Regions from separate parts of the Undibacterium sp. GW821-FHT07F11 genome, predicted to be linked through region 3. Evidence: predicted binding sites of a transcription regulator. Region 3 holds the regulator's gene; each other region holds the start of a gene.
The links. Region 3 encodes HrcA, which represses chaperone genes, less so after heat shock. Its sites were predicted from a motif close to TTAGCACTCNNNNNNNNNGAGTGCTAA; they were not measured.
Positions count from the first base shown of each region.

Region 1: a site for HrcA is predicted at 6,097-6,123, ahead of rpoH (RNA polymerase sigma factor RpoH). Genes of this name have one in related genera too.
Region 2: a site for HrcA is predicted at 3,704-3,730, ahead of groES (co-chaperone GroES). Genes of this name have one in related genera too.

Region 1 covers NZ_JBWKQH010000006.1:245,477-253,557, forward strand. The annotation lists gene AC07OI_RS16820 (cytochrome c oxidase subunit 3) at 1-779, shown strand, start outside; gene AC07OI_RS16825 (twin transmembrane helix small protein) at 891-1,091, opposite strand; gene AC07OI_RS16830 (SURF1 family protein) at 1,154-1,879, shown strand; gene AC07OI_RS16835 (SCO family protein) at 1,866-2,471, shown strand; gene AC07OI_RS16840 (COX15/CtaA family protein) at 2,481-3,572, shown strand; gene cyoE (heme o synthase) at 3,569-4,453, shown strand; gene AC07OI_RS16850 (SCO family protein) at 4,477-5,040, shown strand; gene rpoH (RNA polymerase sigma factor RpoH) at 5,136-6,032, opposite strand; gene AC07OI_RS16860 (cell division protein FtsX) at 6,354-7,268, opposite strand; gene AC07OI_RS16865 (cell division ATP-binding protein FtsE) at 7,300-7,974, opposite strand; gene ftsY (signal recognition particle-docking protein FtsY) at 8,034-8,081, opposite strand, start outside.
Region 2 covers NZ_JBWKQH010000011.1:208,696-216,776, reverse strand. The annotation lists gene coaD (pantetheine-phosphate adenylyltransferase) at 1-162, opposite strand, end outside; gene coaE (dephospho-CoA kinase) at 159-824, opposite strand; gene AC07OI_RS25565 (phosphocholine-specific phospholipase C) at 1,064-3,475, shown strand; gene groES (co-chaperone GroES) at 3,794-4,084, shown strand; gene groL (chaperonin GroEL) at 4,126-5,775, shown strand; gene AC07OI_RS25550 (VOC family protein) at 6,036-6,431, opposite strand; gene AC07OI_RS25545 (tautomerase family protein) at 6,454-6,876, opposite strand; gene AC07OI_RS25540 (TetR/AcrR family transcriptional regulator) at 7,036-7,611, shown strand; gene AC07OI_RS25535 (OPT family oligopeptide transporter) at 7,902-8,081, shown strand, end outside.
Region 3 covers NZ_JBWKQH010000005.1:293,529-301,609, reverse strand. The annotation lists gene AC07OI_RS14690 (outer membrane protein assembly factor BamE) at 1-400, opposite strand, end outside; gene fur (ferric iron uptake transcriptional regulator) at 512-940, shown strand; gene AC07OI_RS14680 (response regulator) at 1,015-1,398, opposite strand; gene hrcA (heat-inducible transcriptional repressor HrcA) at 1,466-2,497, opposite strand; gene AC07OI_RS14670 (HAD family hydrolase) at 2,542-3,228, opposite strand; gene AC07OI_RS14665 (NAD kinase) at 3,304-4,197, shown strand; gene recN (DNA repair protein RecN) at 4,392-6,038, shown strand; gene hemH (ferrochelatase) at 6,054-7,160, shown strand; gene AC07OI_RS14650 (symmetrical bis(5'-nucleosyl)-tetraphosphatase) at 7,168-7,992, shown strand; gene AC07OI_RS14645 (lysophospholipid acyltransferase family protein) at 7,996-8,081, opposite strand, start outside.

The sequences.
Region 1 (8,081 bases), on a different contig from region 3:
TGTTGACCATGATAGGTGCTTCTGCCTGGGTGAATGGTCTGGCCTGGGGTTCTTACCTGAATTTTGCAGGTATCATCCTGACCCTGGTAGTTTTGTATAACTGGTTTGGTGAAGCGATTGCTGAATCCGAAGGCGGCAAATACAGTGCCCGTATCGACGTCTCCTTCCGCTGGAGCATGAGCTGGTTCATTTTCTCTGAAGTCATGTTCTTTGCAGCCTTCTTTGGCGCATTGTTCTATGCACGTACCATCAGTATGCCCTGGCTGGCTGATCTGGATCACAAAGTCTTGTGGCCTGATTTTGCTGCCAATTGGGGTAATGTAGGCCCAGCTGGTACAGTCGAAGCCTTCAAAACCATGGGACCTTTCCCTATCCCTACGATCAATACTGCCTTGTTGCTGACTTCCGGTGTGACGCTGACGATTGCTCACCACGCTTTGCGTGAAGGCCATCGTGCCAAGACAGCATTCTGGTTGTTTGCTACTGTATTGCTGGGTGCCGTGTTCATGGGCTTCCAGGCTTATGAATACATGCATGCCTATAGCGAACTGAACCTGAAACTGACTTCCGGTATCTATGGTTCCACTTTCTTCATGCTGACCGGTTTCCACGGTTTCCACGTGACCATGGGTGCGATCATGTTGTCCGTCGTTCTGTACCGTGTCATGAAAGGCCATTTCACACCTGAGCATCACTTCGCATTCGAAGGCGCTGCCTGGTATTGGCACTTTGTTGACGTGGTCTGGCTGGGTCTGTACGTTGTTGTCTACTGGCTGTAAGCAAGCTTCAGTAGCGTAAAAAAAGCCGCACAGTTAGTGCGGCTTTTTTACATATATGAAAGTGCTTGAGCAGCGAACGATACTGGCGCTTAAGCGACAGTAAACGCAAAATTACCTGATGCCGGTAGGCTGTATCAGGCCAAAGTGATTGGCCAGCAAGATCAGCAAAAACAGGGTGATGGAAAACCCGACCCGGAATGCCAGTGCTTTGACCGTGCGATTGCTTTTTCCCTTGTCTTTCATCAGATAAACCAGGGCTGATCCCAGGCTGAACAGGATGAGGAAAAAAGCGATGGCGACAAGAATTTTCATACTGAGCTATTGTTGGTGCTTTTGATTGATCGACTCCTGCATTGTAATACCTTAATACCTGAATGCCTATTTCCTTCCGCTTCCGCCTGATCCCGTTTATTGCCTGCCTGCTGCTGGTCAGCCTGGGTATCTCTCTGGCGCAATGGCAGACGCACAGGGCGCAAGAAAAAGAAAGCCTGGCGGCGCAAATGGCTGAACGCCAGCATTTGCCAGCCCTGGTATTGAATGAGAAGACGCCGCCTGATCAGTTGCAGGCATTTCGCAAGTTGCAAGTCAGCGGGCAATTCATACGTGAATGGCCCCTGTATCTGGATAATCGCCCCTTGCAGGGTAAAGCGGGTTTGTATGTGCTGATGCCTTTCAAGCTGGCTGATAGCAGCAAGTATATTTTGATCGCACGTGGCTGGCATCCGCGTGATGCACGTGACCGCATGCATATGCCAGATGTACCGGCACCAGGTGGTCAAGTTGTGTTGGAAGGCATGCTCAGGGACAAGCTGGACCGCGTCATGCAACTCGGTCAGGCCGAAGCTGTCAAACCGGGCAGTCTCTTGCAGAACATTGATGTGGAAGCATTGGCAAAACAAACGCGCTGGGATTTTTATCCCTTTGTACTTGAGCAAACGCTGGAACAAACTTCCGCGCAGGGCGATGGTCTCTTGCGTGAATGGCCCATGCCTTCGGCTGGTGCCGACAAGCACAGAGGCTATGCCTTTCAATGGTATGCACTGGCCTTGATGGCCTTCTTATTTTTTGTTGTTACTGGATTTCGTCGTGGAAAAAACTGAAAAGAAAAAGTCGCGTGGTCGCTGGAAATTATTGATGGTGCTGGCTGTTTGTGCCGCCCCGATGATTTTTTCCTATCTGGCCTACTATGTCATCAAGCCCAGTGGCCGTACCAATTACGGCACTATTCTTGATCCACGCAATTACCCCATGCCTAAACTGGCTGGGCACTTGCTGGGTGCTGCCGCGACAGATCCTGTCATTGGCCTGGAAGCCTATGCAGGCAAGTGGCTGATGGTGCAGGTGGATAGCGGTGCCTGCGCCGATGCCTGCCAAAAAAGAATGTATGACATACGCCAGTTACGTACTGCCCAGGGCAAGGAGATGGACAGGATAGAGCGCGTCTGGCTGATTACTGATGATGCACCTATCGATACCATGCTGATACGCCAGCATGACGGTGCGCGCATGCTCAAGGTCGATGCTGCCGCCCTCAAAGCCTGGTTGCCGACTGAAAGTGATACCCAGATCAGCGACCATATTTACCTGATAGATCCACGCGGTAATCTGATGATGCGTTATCAAAAAAATGCAGATCCCAACAAAATTAAAAAAGACCTCAGCAAGTTATTGCGTGCGTCAGCGATAGGTTAAAAAAGAATCATGTGGTTGCAGATTGCATTGACAGCTCTCATGGTCGCGGTGATCCCGGCGGCTATGGTTTTCTTATCCAAAGAAAAGAATAAATTCCGCAAGCTCATTGCGGTGACCGTGACGCTGACCTTTGAACTTATCATGTTCGGCGCATTCACTCGCCTGACAGATTCTGGCCTCGGCTGCCCGGACTGGCCGGGTTGCTATGGCCAGGCCAATCCCTTGCAATCCCATGCGGCTATCAAGGCGGCTGAAATTGCCATGCCTACCGGTCCTGTCACTTTGCAAAAAGCCTGGATAGAAATGGTGCACCGCTATCTGGCCATGAGTGTGGGCATACTGATCATTGCCCAGATGGGCATCGCCTGGGCGCGCCGTCGTCAACTCGAGTCCAGCCCCTGGCTGGCGACCTTCTTGCTGTTCTTTGTCTGCCTGCAAGGCGCTTTCGGTGCCTGGACGGTCACTCTGAAGCTGCAACCTGTCATAGTGACCACTCACTTGATACTGGGCATGGGCTTACTGGCGCTGCTCAGTGCCAGCCTGGAGCAGCAAAGTTCATCCCTGGTTAGCGCCAGCATTGGTGCCTCAGATGGCAGGCGCATGCTATGGCCTGCCAGCCTGGCCTTATTACTGGTGTTTGTACAAATCGCCCTGGGTGGATGGGTGAGTACTAACTATGCTGCCCTGGCTTGCCATGATTACCCCATGTGCAATGGGCAAGCCATACCGGCAATGGACTTTGAGCATGGCTTCAGTCTCTGGCGTCAGCTAGGTCAGACCATGAGTGGTGATTACCTGCCCTTCAATGCCCTGGTTGCCATACACTGGGTACACAGGAATTTTGCCCTGCTGGTAGTTGCTGTCTGCCTCTGGACTGCTCTCAGGGCACGCAAGATTGCAGGGCTGGAAAAGCTGGGGCGCAATCTCTTGCTCGCGATTCTTGCCCAATTCATCATCGGTGTTTCTACCGTATTCTTTTCCTGGCCTTTGCTGCTGGCAGTTTTGCATAATGGGATGGCCGCCATGCTCGTGCTCTTGCTGACCATGTTAAACTACCGCATAAGGCATGTGAGCCTTGCCGCTGCCAAAGATAGATCATGACCACTTTAAGTTTGCCCTCCAACCGCCTGGCTCAGTACTGGGCTTTGACCAAGCCCCGTGTTACCCAGCTTGCCGTATTTTGTGCCGTCATCGGCATGTTCCTGGCGACGCCAGACTTGCCGGACTGGCGTGTCGTTGTTGCCGCTACCGTGGGTATCTGGCTGCTGGCTGGTGCTGCTTTTGCAGTAAATTGCCTTGTAGAAAAAGAAATTGATTCGCGCATGGCAAGAACTGCGCGCCGTGCGACTGCCCAGGGTGAAATCACCGTGCCACAGACTCTGGTTTTCTCAGGTGTCATCGGTGGCATGGGTATGTGGATCTTGTACACGATGGTCAATCCCCTGACCATGTGGCTGACTTTCATTACCTTTGTCGGCTATGCCGTTATTTACACCATCATCCTGAAACCGGCGACACCGCAAAACATCGTTATCGGTGGTTTGTCCGGTGCCATGCCGCCAGCCTTGGGTTGGGCAGCCGTGGCAAACGATGTACCGATGCAGGCCTGGTTGCTGGTGTTGATCATCTTCATCTGGACACCGCCGCATTTCTGGGCACTGGCGATGTACAGGCGTGATGACTATGCGCGTTCTGGTTTGCCGATGTTGCCGATTACCCATGGTCTGGAATTTACCCGTTTCCACATCTGGCTATACACCATTGCCCTGTTTGCCACTACCATGCTGCCTTATGCGGTGCATATGAGTGGCCTGATTTATCTGGTCAGCGCGATCATCCTTGGCCTGATTTTCCTCTGGTATGCATGGCGTATTTACAAGCATTATGATGACATACTGGCACGCAAGACTTTTGCCTATTCCATCATCTACCTGTCCCTGCTATTCGCAGCCTTGTTGATTGATCACTATATCAAGCTATGAAAATTCTGAAGCATGTGACCAGTATGCTGATGGCGCTGAGTTTGCTGACCCTGGTGGCTTGCAATCCCGCGCAGGAAAAATTCAATAACACGGATCTGACAGGTCTTGATTACGCCAAAGACTTTGCCCTGACAGATCACAATGGCAAGGCGCGCACCCTGGCAGACTTCAAGGGCAAGGCTGTCGTCATTTTTTTTGGCTATACCCAATGCCCGGATGTGTGTCCGACCACCATGGTGGAAATGGCCAATGTCATGAAGCTGCTTGGTGCTGATGCCGACAAGGTGCAGGTACTGTTCGTAACGCTTGATCCTGAGCGTGATACCCAGACTTTATTGGCCAGCTATGTACCCAATTTCGACAAGCGTTTCCTTGGTTTGTATGGCGATGCAGCGGCAACAGCCAGGGTCGCCAAAGAATTCAAGGTGTTTTATCAAAAGGTAGAGGGTAAAACCCCGGGTAGTTATACCGTAGACCATACTGCCGGCAGTTATGTATTTGATCCTCAGGGGCGCATACGCTTATTCTTGCGCCATGGTCAGGGGGCAGAACCTGTTGCGCATGATTTGAAGATATTATTGAAATAAGTTTGAGCAGCTTGCTCTGAACTGCCGTATAAATCCGGCGTATAAAACAAAAGGCACTCTTGCGAGTGCCTTTTTCATTGCTAGTGCATGTCTGATCAAGCAAAACTGCTGAGGCTGCCCTTCATTTTCTTCAAGGCTGCGCTTTCGATCTGGCGTATGCGTTCGGCAGAGACACCGTATTCATCGGCCAGCTCGTGCAGGGTCGCACCTGTACCATCATCATTTTTCAACCAGCGTGATTCTATGATGTGGCGCGAACGTGCATCCAGCTTGGACAAGGCAGATTCCAGTCCTTCGCTTTGCAGACGGTCATACTGACGTGTTTCCAGAACACGGGTAGGCTCGTCGGATTCCGTTTTCAGATAGGCGATAGGGGCAAATTTCTCATCGTCATCATCCGTCGGCGCATCCAGGGCAATATCATGACCGGACAAACGCATTTCCATTTCGATGACTTCTTCGCGTTTGACATCCAATGTCGATGCCAGGGCATCAATTTGCTTGGGTGTCATCGCGTCCAGACCTTCTTTATGGCTGCGCAGGTTAAAAAACAATTTGCGCTGGGCTTTGGTCGTTGCTACTTTAACCAGGCGCCAGTTTTTCAAAATGTATTCATGCATTTCAGCCTTGATCCAGTGCATGGCATAGGACACCAGACGCACGCCTTGGTCAGGGTCAAAACGTTTGACGGCTTTCATCAGGCCAATATTGCCTTCTTGAATCAAGTCAGCATGTGGCAAGCCATAGCCGAGGTAACCACGGGCGATGGACACTACCAGACGCAGATGCGACATAACCAGTTGCTGCGCGGCAGCCAGGTCATTGTCATTACGTAATTTGTTTGCGAAGTCGATCTCTTCCTGATGCGTGAGCATGGGCAGACGATTGACTGCAGAGATATAGGCATCAATATTACCCAGCGTACCACTGAAGCCCAGGGCCAATGCTGTGCTGTCAGTTGCAGGGATCAATTGTGTCGATGTAGTTGCCATTTTTCCTCCTTATTGCTGCCTTAAGAGTATCAATTACTCCTTTTGGCACTTTCAAGTTCCTATATTAGCACTCTCTTGAGAAGAGTGCTAATAATCAGATTCTATGAACTTCATCAAATAAATCTATTGAAAAACTAGCATTCATTTACAACATTTATATTGCTTAGATACGGCTCAGGCTTGAAAGTTGCAATCCTGTTGATGCAAATTGTAAGAGGCTGTTGCAAATCAAGGCGCCCGGCCAACTTCGTTGACGCAGGCACCGCTAACATCATGTAGACGAAACAAAACCAGATTTATTTTGCAATGGCAGCTATTAATTTAACTTGCACGTGCCAGTTGTCTTCTTACTGACAGAAAAACGCCTACCAATCCTAGCAACATGCTAACAGCCAGGAGAATGGCGCTCTGTACGATACCCAACGGAGCAAGGTGGAATTCTGAGGCATATAATTTAGCAAATTCAGCAATAGCCTTGTTCAAAGGCTGCAGTGATGCAGCGATCAGGCCCAGTGCCAGGCCACCCGCCAATAAGCCAAGCAATGCGCCGGTATAGTAATAAGGTTTGTGGATAAAGCTATTGGTGGCCCCCAACAGGCGTGAGACGGCAATTTCAGCCCGGTGTGAAATGACTTGCAGACGGGTTGCATTAAACACCACGACCACCACCACCACACCCAGCGTGGCAGCCAGGAATAACAAACCCAGTTGCATGATCTGCACCAGTGCTGCCAGGCGCTTGACCCAGGCCGAGTCCAGTTGCACTACATCGACATCAGGCATTTGTTTGATTTCTTCTACCAGCGCCTCTATCTTGCCAGCCTCATTATTCGACATGGACAAGACATAGGCATCCGGCAAGGGATTGCCGCCCAGGGTGGATAAGACTTCGGCCAGATTGGATGACTGCTCCAGGCTGGCGAGTGCCTTGTCCTTGGGGATGAAGCTCAAGTTTGCCGTGATGTTTTTCTCTTTCAGCAATTTCTTCAAGGGTATCGACAAGGCAGTAGCAGTTGCCCTTGGCGTGTCCGGGCTGACGAAAATACTGATTTCAGGCTCTATTGATAGTTGCGAAGAGATCGGGCGTATATTCTCTATCAGGGTCAGGCCAGCGATGGGCAAGGCCAGCGCAATCGCAACAACCAGTACATTGAACAAGAAATTGCCAGGGCTGCCGCGTAAATGGGCAAACGCACTCTTGATGGCAAACAAATGCTGACGGAACCAGTTGGTCATGAATTCATCCTTATTATTCTGTCATGCAGGATCAGGCGGCGAGCGAGGATTTCCAGGTACTGACTACCTGACCCTGGCTGAGATAAATCACGCGGCTGGCCTGATCGAGAAATTGTTCATCATGGCTGGAGATAATGCAGGTGACCCCCGCGCTCTGGAAAGCCTTGAGCGCACCCAATACCTTGTTGGCATTGTCGCGATCGAGAAAGGCGGTAGGTTCATCCGCCAGAATGATCTGTGGCCGGTTGACGATGGCACGGGCAATCGCCACGCGCTGTTGTTCTCCACCGGATAAAGCCAGCGGCAAAGAATAAGCTTTATCAGGCAAGCCAACTTTTTCCAACGCTATGCGGGCGCGGGTTTCGGCTTCGCTATGGGAAGCACCGGTAACGATGATGGGTAGCATGACATTGGCCAGTACATGGCGGTCAGTCAATAGTTTTTGATCTTGCAAAATCAGGCCCAGCTTGCGGCGCAAATAAGGCAGGCTGCTGTTTTTCAGTTTGCCTATGTCCTGACCATTCACTTTGACTGTACCCGCTGTTGGCTTTTCTATGCCAGCGATCATCTTTAGCAAGGTGGACTTGCCAGCACCAGAGGGGCCAGCCAGAAAGATCAGTTCACCGGCGGCAATCGATAATGAAACATCCTTGAGCGCATAGACATCTTGCGAATATTGTTTGCTGACGTGTTCAAATTCAATCATGGTCGCGTATGGTCTTTTTGAGCTTCATCAATGGCTGTTGTGCTTGTTCTCAGTCACATTTAGCTGAACAGCGCGTCAACAAATTCCTGTGCATTAAACGGTTGCAA
Region 2 (8,081 bases), on a different contig from region 3:
AATAATGTCTTTGCGTTCAGGAGCAGAAAACTGCGGCTTCTTGCCCGGGTTTTCAGAAATGAAGACCACGACTTCATCAGCCAATGCCCTGGCTTCTTGTATCACCCACAGATGGCCATTGGTGATGGGATCAAGGGTGCCAGAGAATGCGATTTTTTTCATTGTGTACCCCAATGTTCCATATAAATAAGATGCTGCTGCAAGACTTCTTGTTCCAGTTCTGCGATGCTGCCCCGATTGATTATCTTGACGATCAGATCATGGGCTCGTCTCCGCAGAGCATATTCCTGTGCCTGCATCTGAAAAACCTGCCGTATCTCCGCTTCCGTCCATTCAGGACTACGACGACGCAGGCGCTGCAGGCGCGTTTCCTCATCCGCCTGCATTAGCAAGACGCTATCGTACACGAAGCCATCAACTTCATCAGGCAGCAATGCTGATTCCCAAATGACATACGCTGTAGTTTGCTGCATGGTCCACTGCCACATGGCCTGTAATACATAGGGTTGCAGCAATTTACGCAAGCAGCGATTTGCATCAATATCATTGATCAGTACTGTACGTAAAATGCCACGTCGCAAGCGACCAGCATCCGTCAGCAACCTGGGCAATACCAAAGCTATTTCTGCCATTGCCGGATGCTGGCTGTCCTGGTGTATCTTGCGTGCCACCATATCTGCATCAATAACCGGCACACCCAGCTTGAGAAAACCAGCCGCAGCACTAGATTTGCCGCAACCCATGCCCCCAGTCATCAACACCACGCGGGAACGCCTGACCATGTCAGGAACAGGAATAGAAGCGGGGATCAAAACAGTACTCATGTCAAGCCTTAATATTGGACAATCAACCAATATTGAAAGCTTAACGCATCAACACTCAAATCACAAGCTTATTTTGGTTAATCAACCAAAATAATAAACCCATCAAACTACTGAAGGCCAGCATAGCTGATTCCATTTTTCCAAACCGACACTGTCATACCGTTGAAATATTTTAAATATATTTTCATACAGTATTAAGCACTGGTTAAACGCTAAACTTAAATGAAAAAGGATAAGCAATGATTTCAGACAGCCGCAGAAAGTTTTTGCGATTTTCAGCCACAAGTGCGGGTGCCAGCATGTTACCCGGGCTAGTACAACAGGCTCTCGCCATACCGGCGAACGATGTCACTGGTACGCTGGCAGATGTTGGCCATGTGGTGATTTTCATGCAAGAAAACCGCTCCTTTGATCATTACTTTGGCACCCTCGCCGGTGTGCGTGGCTTCGATGATCCGCGTGCCATCAGCTTGCCAAATGGCGCACCAGTCTGGCAACAACCCAATCCTGCTGGTGGCAGTGTCCTGCCTTTTCATTTCGACGCCAGGAACACCAGCGCGCTGTCGGTAGGCACCAATCACTCATGGAAAGGTTCGCAACAAACCTGGCAAGGCTGGGATGCCTGGGTCAGCAAAAAAACGGTACAAACCATGGGTTATTTTGACCGTGGCGACCTGCCCTTTTACTACGCATTGGCAGATGCTTTCACCATTTGCGATGCCTATCATTGTTCGATCTTTGGTGCGACTGACCCCAACCGCATGTATTCGCTGACGGGTACCAGCCAGGGCTGGTTAGGTGCCATGGGCAGCCTGTATAACATAGATGCCAAGGGCTATTACAATGCCGACCCGGCCAATGACGATATCTCTGCCGCTGTTACAGCTGGCGCCCCCAACTGGCAGACCTATGCCGAAGTACTCGAAGCCAATCAGGTGAGCTGGAAGGTGTATCAGGAGTGGGATAATTACGGCGACAACTACCTCGCCTACTTCAAGAATTTCCGCGTCAATGCAGACGGCAGCAGGTTAAACAGCAGCTCGCCGTTATATCAGAAAGCACGCAGCATGGCACCCGGTGCAAGCGCAGGTGGCAGCAAGGGGGACGGCCTGGTCAGCGCTTTTGCAGATGATGTGCGCAATAAACGCTTGCCGCAAGTATCCTGGATATGCGCACCGAATGATTACACCGAGCATTCACCCAACTCCCCCAATGCGGGTGAAAACCTGACCGCACGCTTGCTGGCTGCGCTGGTGGCAGAGCCTGATGTATGGGCCAAAACGGTGTTTTTACTGATGTATGACGAGAACGACGGTTTCTTTGATCATGTGCCACCCCATATCCCGCCTATCACCACTGCCATGGGTCGGTCCACGCTGGCCGACAATGGCATTTATGAAAAATACGGCAATGAACCGGTTGGGCTGGGCCCACGCGTGCCCATGCTGGTGATCTCGCCCTGGAGCAAAGGCGGCAAGGTTTGCTCCCAGGTTTTTGACCACACATCAAAGTTGCGCTTTCTTGAAGAATGGCTGGTCAATGGCCTGGGCAAAGACAGGGCCGCAGTCAGTTGTAAACAGATATCGCCATGGCGACGCACGGTCTGTGGCGATTTGACTTCTGCATTTGATTTCAAATCCCCTGATCAAAACTGGCCAATGACGGTACCAAAAACTGCAGCTTATGTTCCTGTCAATGGCAAGCCTTATCCAGTGCCACCCGTCAACCAGAGCCAGCCGCGTCAGGAAGCCTACCCACAGGCGCAGGGGCCGCGCCCGGCCTGCCGACTGCCTTATCTGCTGGAAGCACAGGCCAGGGTCAGCAACAGCAGGCAACTGGAAGTCAATTTCATCAATAACGGCAACGCTGGCGCTGCATTTATCGTGTATTCGAAGATACGCACTGGTGGCCCCTGGTATTACACCGTTGAAGCTGGCAAGCAAATCCAGAAAGAAACCTGGAACTGGAGTACTGATACTTACCAGCTCAGCGCCTATGGCCCGAATGGTTTGATGCGTGAATGGCGCGGCAACAGTACAGCCATCGTCAAGCCTGAGGTGCAGGCAGCTCACGATAACAACAGTGGCAAGCTGGTGCTCACACTATCCAATCTCGACAATGTCCAACCCTGCAATTTCACCGTCAGCGACAATGCCTATGGCAGCCTGGCAAATACTTATTCGCTGGCAGGTGGCCAGAGTTTGCGGCTGGAATACCCATTGATCAACAGTTTTGGCTGGTATGACTTCAGCATCATCAGCAGCGCCGACAGCCAGTTTTTTCGCCGGGTAGCCGGTCATGTTGAAGCCGTGGGTAACAACAGTAATAACAATCGCACAGACCCTTTGATCGGCCGCCAAGCTAACAGCACCCGCCTGACCACCACACCGCGCATCTCGCGCGGCAGCAATGTCGTTGCCTCCTACGCGGCATTACCAGCACAAGTCAGCGTCAAGAACTGGATAGGTATATACGCAGCCGGTGCTGTGCCAGGTAATGTCAATTCACTGGAATGGGAATATGCCGGCAATAGTCAGGGCAGCGTGACGCTCAATACCGCCAGCCTCGCAGCGGGCAATTATGCGCTTTGGTATTTATACAATGATGCCTACTCAGTCCTGGCTGGCCCGGTAACATTGACGATTGTGTAGCGTCCAATAACCAGTTGACAGTACAAAGCTGAGTAAATTGATATTTGCTCAGCTGCAATACGATATTAAAAATACATTTCAAGCTGTGCAAAAATAATCCGTACTGGAAAATGCAATCAAACATCAATGCCAAAACACAACTAAATCATAACTAAGTCACTGATTATTAAAGAAATATTAGTTTATCCCTTTTTTAGCTCTTGAAAAGCCTGCCCCCCGCCCATATACTTAGCACTCGTTGGGAGAGAGTGCTAACAAGTCTTTCCCCAGCTTAATTGAATTCCAATAGTAATTACTCGCAAATTTAAAGGAGCTAGTATGAACCTTCGTCCCCTGCATGATCGCCTGATCGTGAAACGCCTGGATCAAGAAACAAAAACCGCATCCGGTATCGTTCTGCCTGACGCTGCTGCTGAAAAGCCAGATCAAGGTGAAGTACTGGCAGTTGGTCCTGGCAAATTGCTGGACAACGGTACAGTTCGCGCCCTGGACGTTAAAGTTGGCGACCGCGTTTTGTTCGGTAAATATTCTGGTCAGGCTGTCAAAGTTGACGGCAACGAAGTTCTGGTGATGCGTGAAGAAGATATCTTCGCGGTCGTACAGAAGTAATCGGCATCCACGATATCAATTAAAGAATTCGGAGAATTAATATGGCAGCTAAACAAGTAATTTTTGGTGATGACGCACGTGCGAAAATCGTCAATGGCGTCAACATCCTGGCGAACGCAGTTAAAGTAACTCTGGGCCCTAAAGGCCGTAACGTAGTTCTGGAACGCTCTTTCGGCGCGCCTACAGTCACTAAAGACGGTGTTTCTGTAGCTAAAGAAATCGAACTGAAAGACAAGCTGGAAAACATGGGTGCACAACTGGTGAAAGAAGTGGCTTCCCGCACTTCTGACAACGCTGGTGACGGTACAACGACAGCAACAGTTCTGGCACAAGCCATCGTTCGCGAAGGTTTCAAATATGTAGCAGCTGGCTTCAACCCAACTGACTTGAAACGCGGTATCGACAAAGCAGTTACAGCCATCGTTGCTGAAATCAAAACTTTGTCCAAGCCAACAACAACCAACAAAGAAATCGCTCAAGTTGGCTCCATCTCTGCCAACTCCGATGCAAACATCGGCGACATCATTGCCAAGGCAATGGACAAAGTCGGCAAAGAAGGCGTGATCACTGTTGAAGACGGCAAATCCCTGGACAACGAACTCGACATCGTTGAAGGTATGCAGTTTGACCGTGGCTACCTGTCACCATACTTCATCAACAATCCAGAAAAACAATCCGTTATCCTGGAAAACCCGTTCATCCTGTTGTTCGACAAAAAAATCTCGAACATCCGTGACCTGCTGCCAGTATTGGAACAAGTTGCAAAATCCGGCCGCCCACTGCTGATCATCGCTGAAGATGTAGACGGCGAAGCACTGGCAACTCTGGTTGTGAACAACATCCGTGGCATCCTGAAAACTGCAGCTGTTAAAGCGCCAGGCTTCGGTGACCGTCGCAAAGCCATGCTGGAAGACATCGCTATCCTGACCGGCGGTCAAGTGATTGCTGAAGAAGTTGGCCTGACTCTGGAAAAAGCAACTCTGGCTGACCTGGGTCAAGCTAAACGTATCGAAATCGGTAAAGAAAACACCACCGTTATCGATGGCGCTGGCCAGGCTGTTGGTATCGAAGCACGCGTTAAACAAATCCGCGCGCAAATCGAAGAAGCAACTTCTGACTACGACCGTGAAAAACTGCAAGAACGCGTTGCCAAACTGGCAGGCGGCGTTGCTGTGATCAAGGTTGGTGCTGCAACTGAAGTTGAAATGAAAGAGAAAAAAGCACGCGTTGAAGATGCTCTGCACGCAACTCGCGCTGCCGTAGAAGAAGGCGTTGTTCCTGGCGGTGGCGTTGCCCTGCTGCGCGCACGTCAAGCTGCTGGCGACATCAAAGGCGACAATCCAGATCAAGAAGCAGGTATCAAACTGGTTCTGAAAGCAATCGAAGCACCTCTGCGTGAAATCGTTGCTAACGCCGGTGGCGAACCTAGCGTTGTTGTTAACGCCATCATCAATGGCAAAGGCAACTACGGTTTCAATGCTGCCAATGACACATACGGCGACATGATAGAAATGGGTATCCTGGACCCAGCTAAAGTAACTCGCTCTGCATTGCAAAATGCAGCATCTGTTGCTGGCCTGATCCTGACTACTGACGCTCTGGTTGCTGAATTGTCTGAAGACAAGCCATCTATGGGTGGTGGTGATATGGGTGGCATGGGCGGTATGGGTGGCATGGGCGGCATGATGTAAGAACCCGTTCACGATCTTACTGCGCGAGCGTGATCGGGGCTCATGCGCTGCTCAAAATGCTCATGTACTTAAGTACATTCCGCTTTTTGCGCTGCTCTTCACCCCGCTGACGCCCGCTCGCTACAGATCATAAACAGGTTCTACTAGCTGCTAGCTACTCTCGGCGATCTAACCGAGAGTCGCATTGCTAAAAACCCCGCAACGCAAGTTGCGGGGTTTTTTATTACCCTTACGATTTATCCACTTCGGCAACACCCCATTCAGGTAGTGCAGTTGAACATCCATTGCACGCCAAACTGGTCGGTCAGCTTGCCAAAATAATCCCCCCATATTTGCACCGCCAGTGGCGTCGTCACATTTGCCCCTTGACTCATCAGTGCAAACAGTTGATCGGTTTGCGCACGGCTATCCATCATCAGTATGTGGGCAGAACCTCGCATAGGCTCTGCATCATCATTGTCTGAAGCATAGAAAAGCACGCCCGGCCCCTCAAATCTGGCATGCATGATCTTGCCGCGCATGGCCTCGTTCTTCAGCGACATCCCGCCCTCACCATGACGCAGTATGTCGGTTACATGCCCCAGTCCACACTGAGTATAAAAATCCAGCGCCTGCTCGCATTGCGTCGTAAAAAACAAATAATTTGATTGTTGCATAGTGCCCCCGAATCGATTTGCTTCAGTGGAAGCCCTGTTGCACAGCCTCACCCATCTGTGCATTGGAATAGGCCTTGCCCGCAATTCCCCAGGTGCCATCAACTGCATATGTCACGTTGACATACGTCCTTTCCCGCGGATGCGCCCCCTGCTTAAGCCTGTCTATGATGTCAGTGACCTCGCTGACAAAGGCCTGCTTGACCTCGGCAGTAGGGAAAGTGACTGAAGGAACCTTCACTTCGATAACTGCCAGCGACTGGTGCTGGCCACCAGCATAACTGTGCGCCTCAGAGCTGACGACCAGGTGGCCGACGACGTTAGGTGTCATGAACTTGTTGCCAGTCAAACCGTGTACGCGTAGCAAGGCGTCTGCAACGAGAGGCAGCACTTCACGCTCCCCGTCAAGAGTGAGAAGGTCTGTGGTAACTTGAACTGAGATAGGCATAGCTTAACTCCTTGATCAAAAATGGATGGTCGAGTCAAAGACCAGCCCTTGACTCCCGCATCACGGACGTTATATAACGATCGTGATGTGACACATCATTACATAACGATCGTTATCTTGTAAAGTTTTAATAGCATTTTTATTCTGGAGATTTTTTACATGGCACACCGGGCGGGGCAAAAAGAAGAAAGCAAGGCAAAGATACTCAAAAGCGCAGGACGAGGATTTCGCAGCCGGGGGTTTGGTGGTTCTGGCGTTGATGGCCTGGCAAAAGATGCCGCAGTAACCTCGGGCGCTTTCTATGCCCACTTCAAGTCAAAGGCAGATGCTTTCCGCGAAGCGGTAGTTGCCGGGCTCGAAGACCTGAAGCTGGGGGTCAGCCAGGCGCGTGAGCAACTGGGAAGTGGCTGGCGCACGGCATTCATCGATTTTTACCTCGGGGAGCGTCGCACTTGTGATCTGGCCGATAGCTGTGCATTGCAAAGTCTATCGCCTGAAGTGGCGCGGGCAGAGGAAAAAACGCGACAAGCGTATGAAACCGAATTGCTGGCCATCATAGAAACCGTGGCTGCAGGCCTGGATGGGCAAGCTGATGCCAAACGCGAAGAAGCAACTGCCTTGTTGGCACTGCTGGTCGGCGGTGTCACGCTTGCCAGGGCAGTCAATGATCCTGCCATCAGCAAGGACATTGCTGCGGCAGTTCGCAAGGCGGCATTGGATTTGAACAGCCACTGACTCACGAATTTGCATGCCGGAATTTCTGTTCTGATCACGCCGAAAAGGACAATTCAGACTGGGAACAGGGACACGTCGATGCCAATTTCGCTATAAATCAAATAGAACAACAGCAAAAAGCCTTTTTTCAACAAGCACGCTTGACAGAAAACATCTACCGCTTGGATACTGCCGCACCTGAAAGAAAATTTTCATATTTCCGGCTCTGTGTTTCATATTTGCAATGATCTTGCGTATGCATCAACAAGCCGGGCATCATCATCAAGCAAGACAACCGCTTTGGAGAAAATATGGCGCTGCAACAATTAAGCGATGAGCAAATACGAACCTGGACCCGTGCCCAAAAGGACGAGTGGTGGTTCGCCAATATTTACCGGGGGGATATGGCGCAGTTGACCATACGCTCGGCATTTACTGGCTTTTTGCTTGGCGGCATATTGTCTGCGACTGCTTTATACATCGGTGCCAAA
Region 3 (8,081 bases):
CCGTACCATCCTTGAAGTACACAGAAACACGGCTGGTAATACGCTCGCCATTCGGCTTGGTCAGGCGGAAAGGATAATCCCAGCGGTCTTCATGGAACATATCGGTCAGCAAGGCTGTGCCAAGCACAAAACGCACTTGTTCGCGCGTCATGCCTTCTTTTAATTGCGCCACCATTTCCTGGGAAACAAAATTACCTTGCTGTATGGAAACGCGATAAGGTGAAATAAAGGCCAATACCTTGCCAAAACCAGTAGGCTCTACCACTTGTGCACCATTCGCATCACCAGGTGTGCCCGATGTTGCATATACTGATGTCTTGTCAGCCGATGACAGCAGGGGAATAGGTGATGAGCATGCTGTCAAAGAAGCCAGCACTACCAGACCCGCTACACGGCTCATCTTCTTCCGTGTTAATTCTGAAAACAACAGTTGCATAGATAACCTCTTAATTGAGCAACAAGCCCTAAAACCCGATATCATAAAGCAGATAGCAATTTTTTGATCGAAAACATGACAAACAGCACCCCCAACCTCAAGGCCAGCGGTCTGAAAGCCACTCTGCCCCGTCTGAAAATCCTGGAAATCTTCCAGAGCAGCAAGGTTCGTCATCTGACAGCAGAAGATGTATATAAGATCCTGCTGAATGAAAATATGGATGTCGGTCTGGCAACTGTGTACCGCGTACTAACCCAGTTTGAGCAGGCTGGCCTGTTAAACCGCAATCATTTTGAGACTGGCAAAGCCATTTTTGAATTGAATGAGGGTTCACACCATGACCATCTGGTTTGCCTGGATTGTGGTCGCGTGGAAGAGTTCTTTGATGAAGAAATCGAGCGACGCCAGCAGACGGTAGCTCAGGAGCGTGGCTTCAAGATTGCTGAACATGCACTGGCGATCTATGGCAACTGTACCAAGCCGAATTGCGAGCATAAGGCTTAAGTCAGACAACAATTTCTCAAATTTGGTTTTCAAGCGCACCGGGATGGATATACATGTCCTGTGCGCCGCCAGACTCACTTATTGATCTTGGTAACAACAGCTTCCACAGTACCTATGATCTTTTGGGCATTAAATGGCTTGAGGATATAGCCATGTATGCCGGTTTTGACTACCTCATTGATGGTTTCCTGATCTTTATTGGCTGTCACCATGAGTACCCGGGCATCTGGCAGCAGTTCTCGGATACGCGGTAAAATTTCAGTACCGCTGATTTTGGGCATCACAATATCAAGCAAGATCAGGTCGGGCCTGAGCTTCACTGCCATTTCCAGGCCAGCACCGCCATCCGTTGCCTCACCAACAACGTTATACCCCTCGCTGCGCAATATGACCCTGAGCACTTCGCGGGTTACATCATTGTCATCTATCAATAAAATCTTCGCGTTTTTCTTGTCCATGGCAATCTGTATTCGCGTAAATGTTTAATAAGCTGCTACGCCAGTCTGGGCATGTTGACATCCCGGCTTATTGACTTAATGCATTCGATAATAATTTCGAAGTGATATCCACGATAGGAATTACTCTTTCATATGCCATGCGGGTTGGGCCTATGACACCCAGGGTACCTACTATTTTACCGTTCACCTCGTAAGGGGCAGTGACGATACTCATTTCTTCCATGGGCACCAGTTGCGACTCGCCGCCTATGAATATCTGCACGCCGGTTGCCTTGCTGGAGACATCAAGCAGTTGCATGAGACTGTTTTTTTGCTCAAACATATCAAACAGCTTGCGCAGGGAACTCATATTCGAAGACAGGTCCTGCACATTCAGCAAATTGCGCTCGCCAGAGATGACGACTTCGTCATTATCTTCATCCATGGCATTGCTGCCTGCTTCAACAGCCGCCTGCATGAGTCTGGTCATGTCATTTTGCAATTGCCGCAACTCACTATTGATACGGGTACGTGCATCGGTAAAACTAAGGCCGCCAAAGTTCTGGTTCAGGTAATTGGCTGCCTGCACCAGCTGGGTGGGTGTGTAATCAACATCCGTCAACAGCAAGCGGTTATGGACTTCGCCTGTTGGAGTGACGACCACCAGTAAAATACGTTTTTCTGAAAGACGCAAGAATTCAACTTGCTGGAAAATCGACTCAGTACGCGGGGTCATGACGACACCGGCAAACTGCGTCAAGGAAGACAAGATTTGCGCCGCATTCGCAATCAGTTTTTGCGGCGGCTGTGCATTCATATTCGATTGCAGGCTCGATTGCAGGCGCGAATCCATACCTGCACCATTGATATCTTGCACAGTCAGCAACTTATCAACGAAGACACGATAACCTCTGGGGGTGGGGATACGGCCCGCAGAAGTATGCGGGCTAGCGACAAAGCCCATTTCTTCGAGATCCGCCATGACATTGCGTATCGTCGCTGGCGATAACTCCAGACCGGATATTTTTGACAAGGCGCGAGACCCCACAGGCTGGCCATCGGCGATATAACGCTCGACCAGGGCTTTTAATAAAGTTTGTGCGCGGATATCTAGTTGCATGGTTTCATTTTATGCGTTCATGACTGACATGAACATAGAAAAATTCACAGCCATAGAGTCAGGTCATGCAGATTGGCAAATTCTGCATCCGGCTTGATATGCAGATGGCGCTCATCTTCAATTTTTAAACCCTGGCGGTTCATCCAGCCGCCTTTTAATCCCGCCTGTTGCGCACCTTGCACATCAAGCAATAAATCATCACCTACGTACAATACCTCTTGCGGGGCCAGACCCAATTCCTGGCAAGCAGCCAGAAATATCCTGGGATCAGGTTTGGCACAGCCAAAGCGAAAGGCAGCGATAGACACCTTGAAATGGTGCGCCAGGCCTATCGCCTGCAAATCGGCAAAACCATTTGAGACAGTGCCCAGCAGCAGTTTTTCTTGCAGGGCCTGTAAAGCCGGTTTGACATCGCTGTACAAATCGACTTTGTTCCTGGCATCGGCAAATACCGCCATGGCCTGGTCGGCTTTATCGGCTGCCACGCCATGCTCATCAAACACCTGCTTCAACAGGGTATGCCGCAAGGCCCATAAATCGTATTGAAAACGCTGGTCGCTCGCTACCAGCACATTCCTGCGCTCGCGCAATTTTTCCATATTGTAATTTTGCGCCACGACGGGTACATGCTCATGCATCCATTGCTGCAACACTGATTCGGCATGGCGAATTACCGGTGCAACCGGCCACAAAGTATCATCCAGATCCAGCAAAACTGCTTTAATTGCCATAAAGAGCACTCATTCCATTCATTGATGTCCTAATTATGTTCTAATCTTAGCCATCATGTCACCCTACCTTTGTTTATGACAGTACAGGCCAAAACCATTGCACTTGTTGGAAAATCTAATGCGGCAGGCATTGCCGACTCGATTAAGGAGCTGGCCAATTTTCTTGCGAGCGAGGGACATCGTGTCGTCATCGAAGCAGAAACGGCGCAATACCTGCAGTTAAGTGAATTCAGCAGTATGCCCGTGCCAGAGATAGGCAAGCTGGCGGACGTTGCCATCGTGGTTGGCGGTGATGGCACCATGCTGGGTATAGCGCGGCAACTGGCTCCCTATAATATCCCGCTGATCGGCATCAATCAGGGCAGGCTGGGTTTTATCACAGATATTGCGCTCGACCGCAAAATCCCTGTCATCACAGAAATGCTGAATGGCAAATATGTGTCTGAACGGCGCAGCCTGTTACAGGCTATCGTTACCCGTGATGGCAACCAGATTTTCAGTGGCGTGGCTTTCAATGATATTGTGGTGTCGCGTGGTGCTGGCTCAGGCATGGTGGAACTGCGCGTTGAGGTAGACGGGCACTTCATGTACAACCAGCGTTCAGACGGCCTTATCGTCTCGACACCAACTGGCTCTACGGCCTATGCGCTTTCTGCTGGCGGCCCCTTGCTGCACCCCAGCTTATCCGGCATTGCGATGGTGCCGATTGCACCGCATGCCTTATCGAACCGGCCCATCGTTTTGCCAGACAGTAGTGAAATCGTCATCACCATCGTGGCTGGGCGCGATATCAGCCTGAACTTTGATATGCAAAATTTTGCCAGCCTGCAGCATCAGGACAGGATCATCGTCAATCGTTCTGCTCATACAGTGACCTTTCTTCATCCTCAGGACTGGAATTATTACAACACTCTGCGCGAAAAATTGCACTGGAATGAATATCCATCCGTAGAGGGTGCGCTGAATTAATCTACTGAGTAAGTACCCAACTAAGTAGGTATCCTATTGAGTAACTTATTAAGCGTACCAAACCCACTCTTACGAACACAGAAGTCACAGGCTGTTGCTAGAATAGCGATTTCGCTATGCTGGGCCATATACCGGGTCATATACCATATAGTCCAGCCCTGTTTTCTTAACAAATTCCTTCATGTCAGCCCATTATGTTGCGCACGCTTGCCATTCGTGATTTTGTCATTGTCGATACGCTGGAACTTGAATTTTCTTCCGGCTTCAGTGTGCTGACCGGAGAAACCGGTGCTGGTAAATCCATCCTCATCGATGCCCTGACCCTGGCCTTGGGTGGACGGGGTGATGCCAGCATGGTGCGCGAGTCTGCCAGCAAAACTGATATCAGCGCGGAATTTGCCGTCAATGAGATTCTTGCAGCATGGCTCAAAGAACATGAATTCTTTGACCAGGACCAGCCTTTGATCTTGCGCCGTACCATCGATAATGCAGGCCGCTCAAAAGCATGGATCAATGGCATCACCGCCACAGTAAGCCAATTGCGCGAGATTGGCGACATGCTGGTGGATATTCACGGCCAGCATGCACATCAGTCATTGCTGAAAACTGAAGCGCAACGCGATTTACTGGATATGCAAGGCGGCTTGCAAGAACAAGTCACAGAAGCAGGTTTGCGTTACCGGGCGTGGCGTAACATCAGCAAGCAACGCGAAGAATTTGAAACCAATGCCAAGAGCGTATTGCAAGAGCGCGAGCGCCTGGAATGGCAAGTTGGTGAACTCGATAAATTGCAAATCAAACCAGGCGAATGGGAAAGCATCAGCCAGGAGCACAGCCGCCTCGCCCATGCCGCCAGCCTGCTCGAAGCTGGTCAGGAAGCGGCGGCATTGATTTCTGAATCCGAGCATCCGGTCTTGTCGCAACTGACTGCCATCCAGCAAAAGCTGTTGAAGCTTATCGATTACGATGCAGCGCTCAAACCCGTCACCGATGCGCTGGAATCTGCCTGCATCAACTTGCAGGAAACCACTTATGCACTCAATGTTTACCTGAGCCGCACCGAACTTGACCCGGCCCGCCTGCGCGTCGTGGAAAACCGTGTAGAAGCAATACACACCACGGCAAGGCGCTTTCACGTCGCACCAGAAAAACTGCATGAAGAATTTGCCACGCTGTCTGCCCAGTTGGCACAACTATCCAATGCGACTGACATGGATGCCCTGAAAGCACAGGAAGAAAAAGCCAGGCTGGCTTACCTGCAAACCGCAGAAAAACTCAGCAGGGCCAGACAAAAAGTTGCCAAGGACCTGGGCGCAGCAGTAACCACGGCAATGCAAGACTTGAGCATGGGCGGCGGCAGTTTCTCGGTCGCCCTGAACCCGGTCGAACCAGCCGGCTATGGTCTGGAGCAAGTGGAATTTCTCGTGGCAGGCCATGCAGGTGTGCAGGCAAGGCCATTGGCCAAGGTGGCCTCTGGCGGTGAACTCGCACGTATCTCGCTGGCGATTTCTGTTATCACCTCTTGTGCTACGGCCACCCCTACCCTCATATTTGATGAAGTTGATAGCGGCATAGGTGGTGGCGTGGCTGAAGTGGTTGGACGCTTATTGAAACGTCTTGGACAAGACAGGCAAGTCTTGTGTGTGACGCATCTACCACAAGTAGCCAGTCAGGCTAACCAGCACTTCCAGGTCAGCAAAGCCAACCAGAATGGCAAAACCGTTTCGCAGATAGAAGCACTCGATAATAAGCAGAGAGTGGAAGAAATTGCCCGCATGCTGGGCGGCATAGAAATTACAGCGACTACGCGCAAACACGCCAGAGAATTATTGGCATCTTAAGAAAAAAAATACATCATGCGCTTCCTTAAAGAACCTGAATATTCACACGGCAAAATCCCCAGGACAGCAGTAGTGCTGATCAACCTGGGCACGCCTGATGCACCAACGACATCGGCTGTGCGCCGCTACCTCAAACAATTTTTATGGGACAGGCGTGTGGTTGAAGTGCCGCGCCCGGTCTGGTGGCTGCTCTTGCATGGGATTATCCTGCCCTTCCGTTCTGGCCAGTCAGCAAAAAAATATGCGTCCATCTGGACCAAGGATGGCTCGCCACTGAAGATACATACGCAAAAACAGGCTGCATTGCTGAAAGGCTATCTGGGTGAGCGTGGGCATGAAGTACAAGTTGCGTATGCCATGCGGTACGGCTCACCTTCGATACCCGATGTCTTGCAAAAGCTAAAAGCCGACGGTTGTGAACGCATACTGATATTGCCTGCTTACCCGCAATATTCTGCCACCACGACGGCATCCAATTTTGATGCCGTAGTCCAGCATTACCAGCAAGTCAGGAATATGCCTGAACTGCGCTTCGTCAAGAATTATCATGATCATGATGGCTATATACAGGCGCTGCGCATATCAGTGATGGATCACTGGCAAAGCCATGGCCGCCCGGACAAACTGGTCATGAGTTTCCATGGTTTGCCCAAGGCCTTTTTACTGCGTGGCGATGCTTACCATTGCGAATGCTATAAAACCGCCCGCCTGCTGGCGGAGAAGCTTGGGCTGGGCAAGGATGATTATGTGGTCACTTTCCAGTCACGCCTGGGACGTGCAGAATGGTTGCAACCTTATACTGCGCCGACTGTAGCAAAACTGGCCAAAGAAGGCATCAAGCGGGTCGACGTGATTTGCCCAGGTTTTATCGCTGATTGCCTGGAAACACTGGAAGAAATCGCCATGGAAGTAAAGACCGATTTTCTCAAAGCAGGTGGCAAGGAATTCAACTACATCCCCTGCCTGAATGAATCACCAGCATGGATGCGTGGCCTGGCTGAAATTGCAGAACAGCATCTGATAGGCTGGCCAACCATGATCACTGCCAGCGTGCGTGAACAACAAAAGCAACAAGCCCTGATCAGCCGCGCAGAAGCCAAACGTCTGGGTGGAGAACCCTGAGACAGCAATGGCAAAAACCTATTTTATCGGTGATATACAAGGCTGTGCCGACCAGTTGCAAAGCCTGCTCAAGCAGATAGAGCTGACCGAACCGGATGCACAGTATTTGTTTGCAGGGGACCTCGTCAACCGCGGCCCAAAGTCACTGGCCAGCCTGCGCCTGATACGTGATTTGCAAATCGCTGGCCGGGCAGAATCCGTGCTCGGCAACCATGACCTGCATTTGCTGGCCGTTGCCAATGGCATACGCAAGGCAAGTCGTAGCGATACCCTCGACGATATACTGCAGGCACCAGACCGTGAAGAATTGCTGGACTGGCTGAGACACAGGCCTATTGCGATTTTGCAGCATCAGCATTTGCTGGTGCATGCAGGCATATTCCCGCAATGGTCAGCAAAGCAAACCATCAAGCTGGCGCATGAAGTCGAAACACAGTTACGCAATAAAAACTGGATAGATTTATTGCGCAATATGTATGGCAATACACCCGCGCAATGGTGCGATGATTTGCAAGGTTATGACAGGTCACGCTGCATCATCAATGCCCTGACACGCATGCGTTTTTGTAGTGCTGATGGCGTCATGGATTTTGACAGCAAGGATGGTCTGGATGGCGCACCAGAAGGATTTGCCCCATGGTTTGACCTGCCACGCGCCAGTGAAAAAAACTCTGTGGTATTTGGTCACTGGTCTACCCTGGGCCTGATCTTGCGTGACAATCTGATCAGCCTTGATACTGGTTGTGTCTGGGGTGGCAAGCTGACAGCCGTCGCGCTGGAAGACAGGCAAGTCGTGCAGGTAGATTGTCCGCAGCAGCAAAAACCGGGTTAAGCCTTACTCTCTTAAACCCAGTTCTTTCATCACCGCCGCACGAGCCACTTGCGCCACTTCTCTGCGGTGTGCACCTTCGGTAGGAATAG